One region of the Bacillus sp. XB1 genome, then DNA from elsewhere that is predicted to be linked to it. Evidence: riboswitches for the same ligand, from Rfam matches in the RefSeq annotation. Region 1 holds a riboswitch; the other holds the start of a gene.
What was found. A riboswitch is a leader RNA that binds a small molecule or an ion and turns the genes downstream of it on or off. The one in region 1 is predicted to bind cyclic di-AMP.
Positions count from the first base shown of each region.

Region 2: it holds a riboswitch for cyclic di-AMP, as region 1 does, so the genes downstream of both, ACK1U5_RS09450 (APC family permease) here and ACK1U5_RS14920 (SipW-dependent-type signal peptide-containing protein) in region 1, are expected to answer to the same signal.

Region 1 is NZ_JBNRIL010000001.1:2,897,340-2,905,714, forward strand. Features, by position in the region: gene kdpDN (KdpD-like non-kinase potassium sensor) at 1-25, opposite strand, end outside; gene kdpC (K(+)-transporting ATPase subunit C) at 82-663, opposite strand; gene kdpB (potassium-transporting ATPase subunit KdpB) at 680-2,770, opposite strand; gene kdpA (potassium-transporting ATPase subunit KdpA) at 2,784-4,451, opposite strand; gene kdpF (K(+)-transporting ATPase subunit F) at 4,471-4,551, opposite strand; gene ACK1U5_RS14920 (SipW-dependent-type signal peptide-containing protein) at 4,548-4,652, opposite strand; cyclic di-AMP (ydaO/yuaA leader) riboswitch at 4,753-4,898, opposite strand; gene ACK1U5_RS14925 (hypothetical protein) at 5,158-5,391, opposite strand; gene ACK1U5_RS14930 (hypothetical protein) at 5,405-5,791, opposite strand; cyclic di-AMP (ydaO/yuaA leader) riboswitch at 5,885-6,032, opposite strand; gene thiD (bifunctional hydroxymethylpyrimidine kinase/phosphomethylpyrimidine kinase) at 6,118-6,930, opposite strand; gene thiF (thiazole biosynthesis adenylyltransferase ThiF) at 6,946-7,965, opposite strand; gene thiG (thiazole synthase) at 7,958-8,375, opposite strand, start outside.
Region 2 is NZ_JBNRIL010000001.1:1,865,510-1,873,884, reverse strand. Features, by position in the region: gene ACK1U5_RS09475 (Nramp family divalent metal transporter) at 1-1,095, opposite strand, end outside; gene trhO (oxygen-dependent tRNA uridine(34) hydroxylase TrhO) at 1,569-2,528, shown strand; gene ACK1U5_RS09465 (hypothetical protein) at 2,779-4,254, opposite strand; gene panE (2-dehydropantoate 2-reductase) at 4,430-5,374, shown strand; gene ACK1U5_RS09455 (hypothetical protein) at 5,439-5,567, opposite strand; cyclic di-AMP (ydaO/yuaA leader) riboswitch at 5,708-5,854, shown strand; gene ACK1U5_RS09450 (APC family permease) at 5,999-7,825, shown strand.

The sequences.
Region 1 (8,375 bases):
AATCATCTGCATACAAAATAAACACTACCTTTCATTCGAAACAACGCTACCTCAATCCATTAGATTGAGGTAGCACTGTTACTATTTCATTAATTTCTGTAATGCCAAATTTAGCTTTAAGACGTTTACGCGGGTCTCTCCAAATAAACCAAGCGCAGCACCTTCTGTTTGATCTTTAATCAATTGATTAAGTTTTTCTTTCGGAATATTCGTTAATTTTGAGATGCGATTCACCTGCACCGAGGCCGCCTTTGGACTAATATCAGGATCAAGCCCTGAACCTGAATTTGTCACTAAATCTATCGGTACTTCTGTAACTGGAACAGCTGGATTTTTTTCCTTCCAGTCCGCAATACTTTTCTCTACTCGCTTTGCTAAATCTGGATTAGATGGTGCATAGTTATTTGAACCAGATGCTTCAGCCTTATATTCAATACTAGAAACACGCCCTTGAAAATAACGTGGATCCGTGAAGTTTTGACCAATTAATTTAGAACCAATCACTTCATTTTTATCATTATATATTAGACTTCCATCCGCATTATCCTTCATCACTGCTTGTGCAATACCAGTAACAATAAGTGGGTATACAAGTCCACACAATACTAGAAATGTAAAAGTAATACGGATAATTGGTGATAGTATACTTTGTTTCTTCTCCATCTTTTTCCCCTCTTCCTTATATAAACAAGCCGACAATCATATCAATTACCTTAATTCCAATGAACGGAACGATAACTCCACCAAGCCCATAAATAAGTAAGTTTCGGCTAAGCAATGCATTAGAACTCATCGGTTTATATGCAATACCTTTCATCGCTAACGGAATGAGTAATGGAATAATAACAGCGTTAAATATTAATGCTGATAAAATCGCTGACAATGGTGATGTTAATTTCATAATGTTCAATGCTTCCATTTGCGGAATCGCAAGTGTAAACATTGCTGGAATGATTGCAAAATATTTCGCTATATCATTCGCAATACTAAACGTCGTTAACGCACCTCGCGTCATTAACAATTGCTTACCAATTCCTACAACCTCAATAATTTTCGTTGGATTCGAGTCTAGATCAATCATGTTGGCCGCTTCTTTCGCTGCTGTCGTACCACTGTTCATCGCTAATCCAACGTCGGCCTGCGCTAATGCCGGAGCATCATTTGTACCATCACCTGTCATCGCTACAAGTTTCCCTTTATCTTGCTCTGCTTTAATAACAGCAATTTTATCTTCCGGTTTACACTCAGCAACGAATTCATCTACTCCAGCTTCTTTTGCAATCGTTGCTGCCGTTAACGGATTATCACCTGTACACATAACCGTTTTAATCCCCATTTGGCGTAACTGTTCAAAACGCTCACGCATACCCGGTTTTACTGTATCCTTTAAATAAATTAAACCGTAAATACGATTATCTACTGCAACTACAAGTGGTGTTCCGCCCTCTTTTGAAATTAAGTCTGCTTTTTGATTTACATCTTTCGGAATTATTCCGCCTTGTGACTCAACCCATTCAATAACGGCACCTACAGCACCTTTTCTCACTTTCGTTCCGTCTTGTAAATCAACACCACTCATTCTCGTTTCTGCTTTAAACGGAACAAACTCACCTTGTTCTGCAAGTTCTCTATTATATGATATAGATTTTCCCTGCACATACTCGATAACAGATCGACCTTCTGGTGTTTCATCTAAAACAGAACTAATAGCGGCCCACTTTCCAACTTGCTCAATCGTTTCATTTCCTACAGGTAATAATGTATGAGCCATTCGATTCCCAAAAGTAATCGTACCTGTTTTATCTAAAATAATTGTATTAATATCGCCCGCAGCTTCTACTGCTTTCCCTGACATCGCTAACACGTTAAATTTTGTCACCCGGTCCATCCCAGCAATACCAATCGCTGATAGCAAACCACCAATTGTCGTTGGAATTAAACAAACTAATAATGCAACTAGCACAGCAGTATCAATTTGAAACCCTAAATAATTTGTAAAAATCGGCAACGTCACAACGACGATCAAGAAAATAAGAGTTAAGCTTGTTAATACTGTATTTAAAGCAATCTCATTCGGCGTTTTTTGACGAGCAGCTCCTTCTACTAAAGAAATCATTTTGTCGATAAATGATTCACCAGGATTACTCGTAATGACAATTGTAATTTCATCACTTACGACCATCGTTCCACCTGTTACGGAACAAAAATCACCGCCTGCTTCTTTTATAACAGGAGCTGATTCCCCTGTAATTGCAGATTCATCTACAGATGCTAATCCTTTGATTACTTCGCCATCATTCGGAATCATTTCTCCTTGTTTTACGATAACAACGTCACCTTTTGTAAGATCAGTTGCTGAAACTTGGACAATGTCTCCATTTTCTTTTACAATATTTGCAAACACATCTTTCTTCGACTGCTTTAAAGAATCGGCTTGCGCTTTACCACGACCTTCTGCTAATGCTTCTGCAAAATTCGCAAATAAAACTGTAAATAATAGAATGAGAGAAACTGTTATATTAAACCAACCTGGTATACTACTAGAACTACTTGGAAGAAAAGATAAAATGAACGTAATGATAAATCCAATTTCCACAACGAACATAATCGGATTCTTTATCATGACTTTCGGATTCAATTTCGCAACGGATTGCTTCATCGCATGTGTTACGATATCACGATCCATCGTTTTCGCTTGTCTAACTTCATCTTCTACAGCATGTATTTGTGACTCATTTAATTGTTTTTCTTTTACTACTACCGGTCTCATCATTTACCCTCCATTACTTCAATGTAAGAAATTCTGCAATTGGCCCGAGTACTAACATCGGGAAGAATGTTAATGCACCGACAATTACAATTGTTCCGATGAAGATGCCACCAAATAAACTATTATCTGTACGGAACGTTCCGACTGTTTCTGGCACTACCGTTTTTTCTTTCAGCGAAGCTGCCACTGCTAGCATCGTAATTAAACTGAAGTAGCGTCCTAAAAACATAACTAAACCAGTCGTAATATTCCAAAACGGTGTATTATCTCCTAATCCTTCAAATCCAGATCCGTTATTCGCAGCTGACGATGTATATTCATATACAACTTGCGTTAAACCATGAAAACCGGAATGAGAGATAGCATCCGTCCCTAAATTTGTTGAAAGAGCTAATGCCGAAAATCCTAAAATGAGCAATGGATGAAATAAAATCGTGACCGCGATTAATTTCATTTCCTTACCTTCAATCTTTTTACCTAAAAACTCTGGTGTCCGTCCAACCATTAACCCAGATATAAACACCGCGATAATTGCATACATAATAATGTTTACAAAGCCTGCTCCAACGCCGCCATACACTGTATTTAACATCATATTTACAAGTGGAACTAGACCGCCAATTGGTGTTAACGTATCATGCATCGTATTAACAGCCCCAGTTTCAGCAGCTGTCGTTACTGTTGCGTATAGTGAAGAAAATACTGTTCCAAATCGTACTTCTTTCCCTTCTGTACTTCCTTGTACATGTTCGATACTCATTCCATTTAATGCCGGGTTCCCGTTTAGTTCAGATGTCGTAATCGTTATAAACCCTAGTAAAAATACCATAAATAGTGACACGAAAAGGATGCGACCTTGTTTTTTATTTCCTACCATTCGTCCGTACGTAAATGGAAGTGCTGTTGGTAATAACATCATAAGCATCATTTGCAAAATATTACTCATTTGTCCTGGATTTTCAAAAGGATGCGTAGAGTTTGCTCCGAAAAATCCACCGCCGTTATTTCCAAGTTCCTTAATGGAAACAAATGATGCAACTGGTCCACGTAATATACTTTGCTTTGCACCTTCAATCGTTTGTGCTGTAACCGCTCCATCTAACGTTTGCGGTACGCCAAGTGCGACAAAAACTAGTGCCGCAATAAATGCGATAGGAAGAAACACTCTCGTTAACGCTCTCGTAAAATCAACGAAAAAGTTACCAAGTTCTTTTCCAGCAAGTCCTCTTATAAAAGCCATAACGAGCGCCAATGTCGTTGCTGGTGCCGCAAACATTAAAAATGTAATCCCGATTAATTGTGATAAATAGGATAAACCATTTTCACCGCTATAATGCTGTAAGTTTGTATCAGCCATAAAACTAATCGCTGTATTAAAAGCGAGCGTAGGCTCCATCCCTTCAATATGCGCTGGATTTAGCGGCAACACACCTTGTAATCTGAAAATGAAATATACAATAACAATCATAAATCCGTTGAGTAAAACTAATGATAATGCGTACTGTTTCCACGTTTGATTGTATTCTTTTACACCCGTAATTTTAAAAATAAGTTTTTCAAAAGGCCCGAATACTTTATCTAGCATTTTGCTACCTTGAAAAGCTTTTTCTAAATAAATCCCCATTGGCTTTGCTACTAAAATAAACAAGAGCATTGTAATAATGACTGCAACCCAAATCATAATGAATGATTCCCCCTAATTAAAACTTCTCTGGATTTAATAATGCATACACTAAATACACTGTAATTGCTGCGACAATAACTGATAAGACAATCATCATGATTGCTTTCCTTCTTTCACAACTTTATCTGACCAACTTGCAAGACTTGCCATTGATGCAACTAATAAAATAAAAATCCCGACCATTACAACATCTAACATAGCTATCCCTCGCTTCATTTTTGTTAAAATTTACCATTTAAATGTTAAAAAAGAACACTGAGCTCTACTCAGTGTTCAAAAAATGAACAACAAAAAGTAAACCTCCTCTCTAAACGCTTACGAGGTTAGCTGTCGGATTCGGGCCTAAAGAGTAGCCCTACTTTCAAAACTGAAAGATTCACCCCAAGTGACGATGCACAAAATTGGTTCCCCCGCTCCATTTCTGGAACTCAGCGATTTTAGGTTTTTTTGGAAATTTTATGAATGATTTATGAGAGTAAATATACTCCTCTATATTTCACTTGTAAAGGGGTAAATTACTGAAAATAATAATATTTACATTCATTTAAACGCTTACATTGAAGATTATTACTATTATTTCATCTATTTTCTTTATTTCTCTTCTCTTTTCTTAAAAATGACCTTTTAAATATGAAATAAAAAGAGCGAATGAGATGAAGTGCATAGCTTGTTGCACTCAGCATTCGCTCTTTTTATTCAACCTTTATTCTCCTCGTAAAAATGCACGTAAATTTCTCCCGCGAATATAAACTTGTGTCAATTCTGCATGTAGCTGCTCATACTCGGTAATATCCACCTCTAAATACAAAGCATCTTTTGATGGTAATATAATATACGGCCCTGGAAAAAGGGGATCGATCTGAACCAATTCTTGAACTCGCTCTACCGATACTGCCCAACGATTTGCTATATCTCCAAGTAATAATACCTTCATCATTTCTTCCCCCGCCCTATTCAAAAAATAAAAAAGAAATATTATCACAATTTGTAAACACGACAAACTTAGCTCCAATTGTTTCATAGAGCCTCGCTGGATATCGTTTATTCCTTGTAACAACAGTAATAGGTGCTTGAAAAGAAAAGCGAATGTGTTCTGTGAAAAAACTAACGATTGGAAGCTCATCCCCTAGTAAAATCACCTTCTTAATACACTCACAAATACTAGTAAAGTCCTGCTCCTTACTGCAGCTATAAGTCCAATCAAACCCACAATTCCTAACTTCAGCCGCTATCTCTTCATTTGCTGTAAAAATAATTAACTCATGTTGAAATGATACTAGATCTCTTAAACTATCTACCTTACTTTCTTCTCCAACACAAATAAGTGTTAGTTCCATGTACCTCATCCTCCTTAGTATAAAAGAAATCAAACATAGATTGATATTCCCCTATACTAATCAGATCGATGAAGTGATGTATCCATCATGGCACCGTCCTCTCTCAAGACGCTTACGAAGTTAGCTGTCGGATTCGGACTTTGAGAGTAGCCCTACTTTCAAACTTGAAAGATTCACCCCTAGTGCCTACGCACAAATTGGTTCCTCCGCTCCATATAATTGGACTCAGCGTTTACAAAAAAATGTATTCTGGCTGATATATTACTCCTGTATTTTGAAAAAGTAAACAGAAAAAAAGCCAGTTATAAAACTGGCTTTTCACTTACCTATGCACGCGTTCTATTCACTTTATATGCAAAATGATTCGTCGGTCCATGGCCACTACCAATATTCAATGGCTCTTCAATTGCTATACTAATAAATCGTTTTGCTTCTTGAACAGCATCTTGAATTGAGTATCCTTTCGCAAGTCCTGCTGTAACCGCTGAAGCAAATGTACACCCACTTCCATGCGTTTGCTTTGAAGGAATTCGCTCGCTTCTAAACTCAATAAATTCTTCTCCATCAAAGAGGAAATCAATTACTTCATTACCTTGATATTCTGCATGTCCGCCCTTCATAAGCACATATTTAGCACCTAATTCGTGCAATACTTTTGCAGCTTCCTTACTATCTTCAACATTATGAATCTCCATCCCAGTTAACACTTCTGCTTCTGGGACATTCGGTGTTATAACAGTTGCTACTGGTAATAAATATTCTTTTAATGCTTGAACTGCTTCTTGCTGTAATAATGATGCACCGCCTTTTGCAATCATAACGGGATCTAGCACAATATTATTCCAGCCAAACTTTTTAATTTGTTCTGCAACAATTTGAATTATTTCACTACTAAATAACATTCCTAGTTTCACTGCATCTGGTGTTAAATCCGTACCAATTGAATTCAACTGTTCTGTAATACCTTCTAACGGAACAGGATATACCCCTTGAACGCCAAGCGTGTTTTGAGCAGTAATTGCCGTAATAGCCGTCATTCCGTATACACCAAGCTCTTGGAATGTTTTTAAATCTGCCTGAATTCCAGCACCGCCGCCGCTATCAGACCCTGCAATTGTTAAAGCTTTATTCACTTTCATCCCACTCATCCTTTTCTATCCAAAATAGCGATGATAAATCGTTTTTGCTTCGCTTATATCTTTCGTTCCATGTACGAGCACACGGCCATCTTTAAAGGCGACTAACCTCTTGTCTTCAATAGAAAATGATAGTAAATATGGATTTATATTTAAATCATTCACACGACCTTCCAACAACTCTTTATATTGTTCAAAATTCATTTCCTCTTTATGAGGTGGTCTAATTTGAACTGTATTTCGCCCGCATAAAACTGCTGTTTTTGATGTGTTCTCTTTATTTAAATACGGATATAATGCATTCTCTCCGCATGAAGGACAATTATGCTGGCGAAGCTTTTGCACATTCATACATGAATACTCATTCTTCCACATATCAAACGATACAAGCCCATCTCGAAGTGATTCGTAATCTTCTACTAACAGTTTAAGAGCTTCTGTTACTTGATGAGAAACGACAAGAGATACAGCAGGTGATATAATACCCGCTGTATCACATGTTGCCCCGCCAAGCGGAATCGACTGTAATAAACATGATAAACATGGTGTTTTACTAGGAAGGATTGTGTAAGAAAGACCGTAACTACCTACACATGCACCGTAAATCCATGGAATAGAATATTTTTGTGCTATATCATTCACAATAAAGCGTGTTTCAAAATTATCAGTCGCATCAATAATTACATCAACATTTGTAACAAGTTCTTCTAGCTCTTCAGCTGTTACATCTTGAACGAGAGCTTCTATTGTTACATCACTATTAATCTCTTCTAAACGTTTTTTAGCCGCTATAGCTTTTGGAAGATTATTCTTTACGTCGCTCTCTGCATACAATTGTTGTCTTTGTAAATTACTCCAATCTACATAATCACGGTCAACAATTGTTATCTTGCCAACACCTGCTCTTACAAACATCTCTGCATTTGCACTACCTAATGCACCTGCACCGATAATAAGCACATGCTTTTCTCTTATCTTTTGCTGTCCTTCTTCTCCAATTGGAGAAAATAGTTCTTGGCGAGAATATCGATTATTCAACTACGCTCATTCCTTCTAAAGGACTACTTGCCGTTGCACAACGCTTGCGTGCAATACGACCTGCTTCAAATCCTAAACGACCTGCTTCAATACTTAATTTCATTGCTTGTGCCATTTTAATAGGATCTTTTGCTCCTGATACAGCTGTATTTAATAACACGCCATCTGCTCCTAATTCCATTGCAAATGCTGCATCAGCTGGGCTACCAATACCGGCATCAACGATAACTGGTACTGTTGCTTGTTCAATAATGAAGCTCAAATTTAATGGATTTACAATACCAAGTCCTGATCCGATTGGAGATGCTCCTGGCATAATCGCATGCACGCCAAGCTCTTGTAATTTACGTGCTAATACAACATCATCAGATGTATACGGAAGTACGATAAATCCTTCTTCCAGTAACATT
Region 2 (8,375 bases), 1.0 Mb from region 1:
TGGATTTACACCTAAAGCGATAATAACTAATGGTGGAATCATTGTAATAAATCGGCGTAAGTATAACGGAATATGCATGCGAATGAAACCTTGCATAATAATATCACCCGACATTGTACCGACAGAAGAGCTAGATAGTCCTGCTGATAAAAGTCCAATTCCAAATAATGCAGCTGATACAGGACCTACTAAATTGGTAAATTGAGTGTAAGCAACATCTAAATCTTCAACGTGCAAGCCGTTTTTAAAGAATAGTGCAGCAGCAACAATTAACATACTTGCATTAATTGCTCCAGCAATAACCATTGCAATAATAATATCGATAAATTCGAAACGAAAAATCTTTTTCTTTTGTTCGTCATTTGTGCCGACCACGCGGCGTTGTGTTAAGGCAGAATGCAAGTATATTGCATGCGGCATAACTGTTGCACCTAAAATCCCTGCTGCAAGTAATATACTGTCTACACCTTGGAATTTTGGAATAAATAGTCCTGAAAGAAGGGGACTTAATTCTGGTTTTGCATAAAAAACTTGAATCCCAAAAGCGATTACTACAATGAAAATCATTCCTGTAATAATAGCTTCTAGTGGACGAAATCCTCTACGTTGAAACTCAAGAATAATAAATGATCCGGCTGCAGTAATTAAAGCGGCAGGTAGCATCGGGATTCCAAATAGTAAGTAAAGCCCCAAAGCAGCTCCAATAAATTCCGCTAAATCTGTAGCCATAATAACTAGTTCACCTTGTATCCATAAGCCGATAGACACAGGCTTTGGAAAGTTTTCACGAGCTATTTCGGGTAAATTGTTTCCTGTAGCAATTCCTAATTTAGCTGATAAAGTTTGGATTAATACAGCCATTAAGTTAGAAGCGAGTATAACCCATAATAGTAAATATCCATATTGTGAACCAGCTGCGATATTGGTAGCAAAGTTGCCAGGATCAATATAAGCAACGGACGCGATAAAAGCGGGTCCTAAAAATGGTAACAGTCTTTTCCAGCCTTTTGTTTCTCCACTTAAAGCTAAGTGAGCTGATTGTACAGTTGTACTTTCAGAAGGGAGATTTTCATCTTTTGTTATATCTTTATTCATAGTAGTTTTCCCCTTTAAAATGTTAACTTGATGAAATTATTGTATTTATTCTTACTCATTATTTCAATACATTTAAATATGTTATATGGTAATTTCATTTGAACACGAAAGTTTCCTTAATGCAAATTATATGCCTTTATACAATGGATGGTGTGATAACGTAAAATGAATTGGGAGTTTATGGTGTGATGACATGGGGAAACATAGTGAATTAAAGGGCTGTTTTTGAAATTTATGTGAACATAAAGCCGATAATACAGCATATTAATTGATGGAATTGCATTTGTATGATATATAATATATTGGGATTACAACATAACCATAGTGTTTTGGTGTGTAATCTTGTTTTTTATTTTTGTTAACTGATAGAAAATAGTATAAAGAAAATGGGATTCATTTTCTTATTATATATGTTTTGATATGAACGTTAACTTATACATGATTTAAAAAATTAGATAGGTGGTAGAAATACATTGGCAACTACAAAACCATACAGAGTATTACTATATTACATGTACACAACAATTGAAAACCCAGAAGAATTCGCGGCAGAGCATTTAGCATTTTGTAATTCACTTGAATTAAAAGGAAGAATTCTTGTAGCAAAAGAAGGTATTAACGGAACTTGTTCTGGAACTGTAGAACAAACAGAGAAATACATGGAAGCAATGAACAATGATCCACGTTTCGATGGCATCGTATTTAAAATAGATGAAGCTGATGGTCATGCATTCAAGAAAATGCACGTGCGTCCTCGTCCAGAGTTAGTTACACTTCGTCTAGAAGATGACATTAACCCACACGAAATAACTGGGAAGTATTTAGAGCCAAAAGATTTTTATGAAGCAATGAAACAAGAAGATACAGTTATCATTGATGCACGAAATGATTATGAATTTGATTTAGGTCACTTCAAAGGTGCGATTAAACCTGATATCGAATCATTCCGTGAATTACCAGATTGGATTCGTGAAAATAAAGAAGTACTTGAAGGTAAAAAGATTTTAACTTATTGTACAGGCGGAATTCGTTGTGAGAAGTTTTCTGGTTGGTTAGTTCGTGAAGGCTATGAAGATGTAAGTCAGCTTCACGGCGGAATTGTAACGTACGGAAAAGACCCAGAAGTACAAGGTGAGCTTTGGGATGGACAATGTTACGTGTTCGATGAGCGTATCGCTGTACCAGTAAACCAAAAAGAACATGTTATCGTTGGTAAAGACCACTTTACAGGTGAACCTTGTGAGCGCTATGTAAACTGTTCAAATCCAGAATGTAATAAGAAAATTTTATGTTCTGAAGAAAACGAAGCGAAATATTTACGTGCATGTTCTAATGAATGTCGTGTAAGTCCACGTAACCGCTACGTAATACAACATGAATTAACGGAAGAGCAAGTAGCTGCTGCATTAGAGCAAATCGAAGCAGGGAAGTAAACTGAATTCGTATAATAAAAGGGGTACTCCAAGTTTAATTTTGGAGCACCCTTTTTTTATTATCCGGCCCTTTTATTTGTCGGTTTTTGTCGGTAAGTCGATATATTAAAAAAATCGCTGATATATTTTGAGTTGCGCTGATATATCTTAAAAATCGCTGATATATTTCGAGTTGCGCCGATATAATCGGAAAATCGCTGATAAAAATTTCACTTACTGCAGCGCACCAAGAATTTGAAAATAACTTTCTTTAATTTTTATCTTCTTTCTCTTTAACGGCAGAAAGTACAGTTTGTTTTACCCAAGCTTTTCTTCGTTTATGCTGTAAACCCCATTGGTATAAACTTTGGGCTCCTAAAATAAGTGAAATGACAATGCCGCTAATCGCAATTAATAGAGCGAAAAATTCAAGAGGTGACGATATTTTGTTTGAATCGGTGTTTCTTAAAAGGTCAATCATAGTAAACCCTAACATTTGGCCCACTACAGAGTAGAGCGTTAAAATTAATAATAAGAGGCTATCTTTTTTAGAGGCGACATTTTCTTGATATTTAAACAAACTATCAAGATTTTGTTTCGCGTTCGAGTATAGAACCTCAATATTAAAAAGTTTTCTTAAGCGGAAGAAAATATCTTCACTTTGTGATTGGGATACTAATTCTAAAGAAAAATAATTAGCAGTGAACGAATTGATCGAATAAATTAATTTCTCTATTTCATTAGTATCTTGTTCAATGTTTAGCTCAGCATAGGCGTTTGCCATTTTTAATAAAACAATTTTATGGAATAGGTTTAATAATAAAGCGTAATAAAATTCCCCGTACATTTGACTAGCAAGTTTAGCGATTTCGCGTTCTCCTTCATTTGTTACACATGTAAAAATATGTTCTTCCATTATGAAATAACGATTTGGAGCCCATCTCTGGTAAGCGTGTTTTTTTAAATAGTCATGAATGTAAGGAAGGTTATTTGCACTCACATATGGCTTACCATCACTTGTTAATCCGGAAAGACTAGAAGTACGATAAACATCCACTTCATTAAGTTCCATACCTTCTTTTAGTGACAATAAAGTTTGGACGTACATTCTTTGGTCTTCGAAGAAAGGGAAGGTTTGAAAGTATGAACTTCTTAATCTCTTCTTTTCAAAGAAATCAGTTACGCCATGAAATAAATAACCAAAAATGAATTTTTCAACTTGGGAATACTTTTTTCCGTTACATTCAATACAAATAGTCTCATTTGTATCATTTTTAGTTTCAAGTACACGGAAGCGAGCAGCGAATTCGATTGCTTCAGATAAAGTCATGTTTGGAGCAGTGTTTACTTCTGTTCGAATTGTTAAGAAGCCAAGTTCATAAGGACAAAGTGTTACATCAATAGAGTGTATCTTGAATGGGATTGAAATAAGGTTTGTTGTTAAATATCCAGTTAAGTTAAGGTCCTTTGAATAACGTTGCAAGCCCTTTTGATGCTCTGAGTGAGGAAAGAGAATTTTATTTGTAAATGAAAGATAGTATGCTTCCATATTTTGATGTGAAACTTTAAACTCCCCATAATATGTATTTTCATCATAGAGATGATCAAGCCGAAAAGGACGGAAATCGTTTTTTTGTAAGAAAGGGAACATATTTTGTTCATATCCAGCTTTAAAAGAAAACGGGAATATAAATTGAAATATAGCTGTTGCTACATCTTTTTCCTCAATTGCTTGTATTGCCTCCATCTACATTGTTTCCTTTCCATATATGCTATAGAAACAACATGCCCAAATTTATTTGAAAATAACCACTGTTTTATACTCGATTGAGAGTGAAAATTCAGCTTATTTAGCAGAGGACATGTATAATGTTATGTATACTAAAAGTTATAAAATTGTATTTTGAAAAGGGGGATGCTGTATGCGGATTTTAGTATTAGGCGCTGGTGGAGTCGGAGGATTTTTTGGTGGCAGATTAGTCGAAAAGGGAGAAGATGTTACATTTCTTGTTCGTAGTAAACGGAAAAAACAATTAGAGGAAAGAGGACTTGTAATCCGAAGTGTTAACGGGGATTTTTCCTTTCAACCGAAATTAATAACGAAGGAAGAGAGAACTTCTCCATTTGATGTCATTTTATTTTCAACAAAAGCGTATCACTTAAACGAGGCAATTCAAGATTTGAAGCCGTTTGTTGGCGAAGGTACTGTAATCATTCCATTGTTAAATGGTATCGCTCATTTATCACTATTACAAAAAGAATTCGGCGAAGAAAAAGTACTTGGCGGTTTATGCTTTATCGAGACGACGTTAAACGATCAAGGAGAAATTGTACAAACTAGCGCTGCCAACAGACTTGTGTTTGGAGAAATTAAGTCTCAAAATTCAGAGAGAGTAAAGCATATTTCTAAAGCATTTGCAGGTACGAAATCTAGTTTTGTTTTAAGTGAAAATATTACGCAAGATATGTGGCATAAATATTTATTTATTACTGTAATGTCCGGTGTGACAACGTTAATGCGTGCACCAATTGGACCAATTCGTGAAAGTGAAGGCGGCCGTGATTTTATCCGTAATGTATTTGAGGAATCTGTACAAATTATGAAAGTATTAGGAGCTCCAATAAAGGTTAATATTGCCCAGGAACATATGAAAACAATTGATAAAATTTCGTATGATATGAAGTCATCGATGCAACGTGATATGGAGAAGGGTTCGTTTATTGAAGGGAAGCACTTGCAAGGATATTTACTGGATGTAGCAGAGCAATTTTCTATAGCGGCACCATTATTAGGCACTATATATCAAAATTTAAAGGTGTATGAAGAGATGACCTTTAACAGATCTGTAATAGAATTAGATGTATGAAAAAATAAAAAAGATAGCAATATATAAGTGTATTGCTATCTTTTTTATTTTTTTGTATGACAAATTATTTATTTCTTTTCGTTCTATCTGTCAAATTTATTTCCTGTTCACGTTTACCATATAACTGATTAATTTCATTTGCTACTGCATCTAAATATGAATCGGAAAAAATAGGCTTCTTTTCTTTAGACATAGGGGTCTCCTTTGCGGATTTTTTAGTATTCATTATGTATATTTCTCAGTGGATTATGCACAATCATTTTAATTTTTTTCTTATTAAAAATTTTTGTTTACTTTTTGAAAATAAAGGAGTATTATAATCCACAGTTTCAATTTTCTAAATCGCTGAAACCGCATGGTACGGGGGACCCGTTTTTACGGATCAGTACATAATCCGATGGGGTGAATCCTTAAAAAAGGTAGGGCTACTCATAGGCCCGAATCCGACAGCTAACCTCGTAAGCGTTATATTGAGAAGGAAGGTGGAGCTTGTGCGACAAAAAAAATAATGTCTACAAGTCTATTTCGCTATGGCTTGTAGACATTTTTTGTTTTCTGAGTAAATAGTTTACTGGCTGCAACAAGCAGAAAAGTTCGTACAAAATTATTGGAGAGTGGACAGCATTGGTTTCATCTATTAAAAGATTTTTAATTGGAAGACCGTTAAAATCAACGGAGCTTGGAGAACAAAAGCTTAATAAAACGAAAGCTTTAGCTATTTTATCTTCTGACGCATTGTCATCAGTTGCTTACGGTCCAGAGCAAATTTTAATTGCTTTAGCAGGTGTTGGAGCGATCGCTTATTGGTATTCCATTCCGATCGCTGTTGGGGTATTAGTATTATTGACAGCCCTTATTTTATCTTATCGTCAAATTATTTTTGCTTATCCGCATGGCGGGGGAGCGTATGTTGTATCAAAAGAAAATTTAGGGATGAATCCAGGCTTAATTGCTGGAGGATCTTTATTAGTTGACTATATTTTAACTGTTGCGGTAAGTGTGTCCGCTGGTACAGATGCAATTACGTCTGCGTTTCCTAGCTTACATGCACACAACGTAATTATTGCGGTTATATTTGTTATATTAATTACGATATTAAATTTAAGGGGAGTAACTGAATCAGCTTCCGTTTTAGCATATCCTGTTTATTTATTCGTTTTAGCACTATTTATATTAATTGGTGTGGGCATATATAATATTTTAACTGGTCATGTTTCACCCACTTTACATGCGCCAATTGGTACACCAGTTGCAGGGATTAGTTTATTTTTATTACTAAGAGCATTTGCATCAGGTAGTTCTGCTTTAACAGGTGTTGAAGCAATTTCAAATGCAATTCCGAACTTTAAAGATCCTGCGCCAAACAATGCTGCAAAAACATTGCTTGCAATGGGTGCATTACTTGCTGTGTTATTTTCAGGAATTGTATTTTTAGCTTATTATTACGGAGTGACTCCGAGTAAAGAAGTAACAGTTGTTTCTCAAATTGCTGAACAAACATTTGGACGTAATTTCATGTACTATTTCATACAAGGTACAACAGCTTTAATATTAATTCTTGCTGCTAATACAGGTTATTCTGCATTTCCTTTATTAGCGGTTAACCTTGCAAAAGATAAATTCATACCGAGAATGTTTACGATTAGAGGAGACCGCCTAGGTTACTCAAACGGTATTATTATACTTGGAGTTGCTTCGATTATTTTAATTGTAGCTTTCCAAGGGCAAACAGAACATTTAATTCCACTATATGCAGTAGGTGTATTTATTCCATTTACACTTTCTCAAACAGGGATGGTATTAAAATGGCTTCGCGAAAAGCCTGAAGGATGGGCTTTAAGATTAACGGTTAATTTAATTGGTGCAGTTATTAGTTTTATCGTAATGAGCATGTTCTTTTTAACTAAATTTGCACAAGTTTGGTCGATTCTTATTTTCTTACCAGTTATTATCTTCTTATTCCATCGAATTAAGAAGCATTATGATGCAGTGGGTGATCAATTAAGTTTAAAAACTTGCGAGCCTCTTATTCCAATTGAGGGGAATGTAATTGTCGTTCCTGTAGCAGGTATGACGCATGTAGTAGAAAATTCATTGAACTATGCGAAATCGCTTTCGGCAGATCAAGTTATCGCAGTATATGTTGCTTTTGACAGAGAAGAGGAAAAGAAATTTGAGGAGAAATGGAAGAAGTGGCAACCTGAAGTAAGGCTTGTTACATTACATTCTCATTATAGAAGTATTATTCAGCCGCTAACGAAGTTTATCGATACAGTGCAATATAAGGCAAGTGAATCGAATTACCGTGTTACGGTCGTTATACCACAGTTCATTCCGAAAAAAGGTTGGCATAACATTCTTCATAATCAATCCAGTTTACTTATACGTGCGTATTTACTTTATAAAAGAAATGTTGTTATTACGACAGTTCCATATCATTTGAAAAAATAAGAAAATTTTTTAAGGATAGCTTCGCGAAAATGAAGCTATCCTTTTTGTGTATATGCTATGCATAATTGCATATGGGGTTAAAAATTATACTAATATAACTTCATTGGTTATTTGAAAGTAGTGTTTTCTGTTGTGATATGTAGATATTTCAATCGATAAAGTGAATCGGATTATATTTTGAAATAAGGACATGAAAGCTTGAAAATAAAGGGAATGAAAATACTTCTTTACGATATATAAACAGCTGTGTTTAAATGACCTTACAGTACAAAACTTATATGAAAACAAAATGAAATTTCATATTTACGTATGTTGTTTAGTTTGAAATGAATAATATTTTTATGTAATATATTCACTGTGTGAATGTGGGAATTTCGATGAAATAGAAAATTTATACAATATTATTCATACTAAACACATATGAAAAATAATGAAATGTTTTGTGACGATAAGTAAGTACTGTAGCAATACGAGAGAGGTGGTTCATACATAGATCACGTTGAGAACGTTCTCTATTTTAACCATCTCAAATTATGGGCAAGAAAATAGA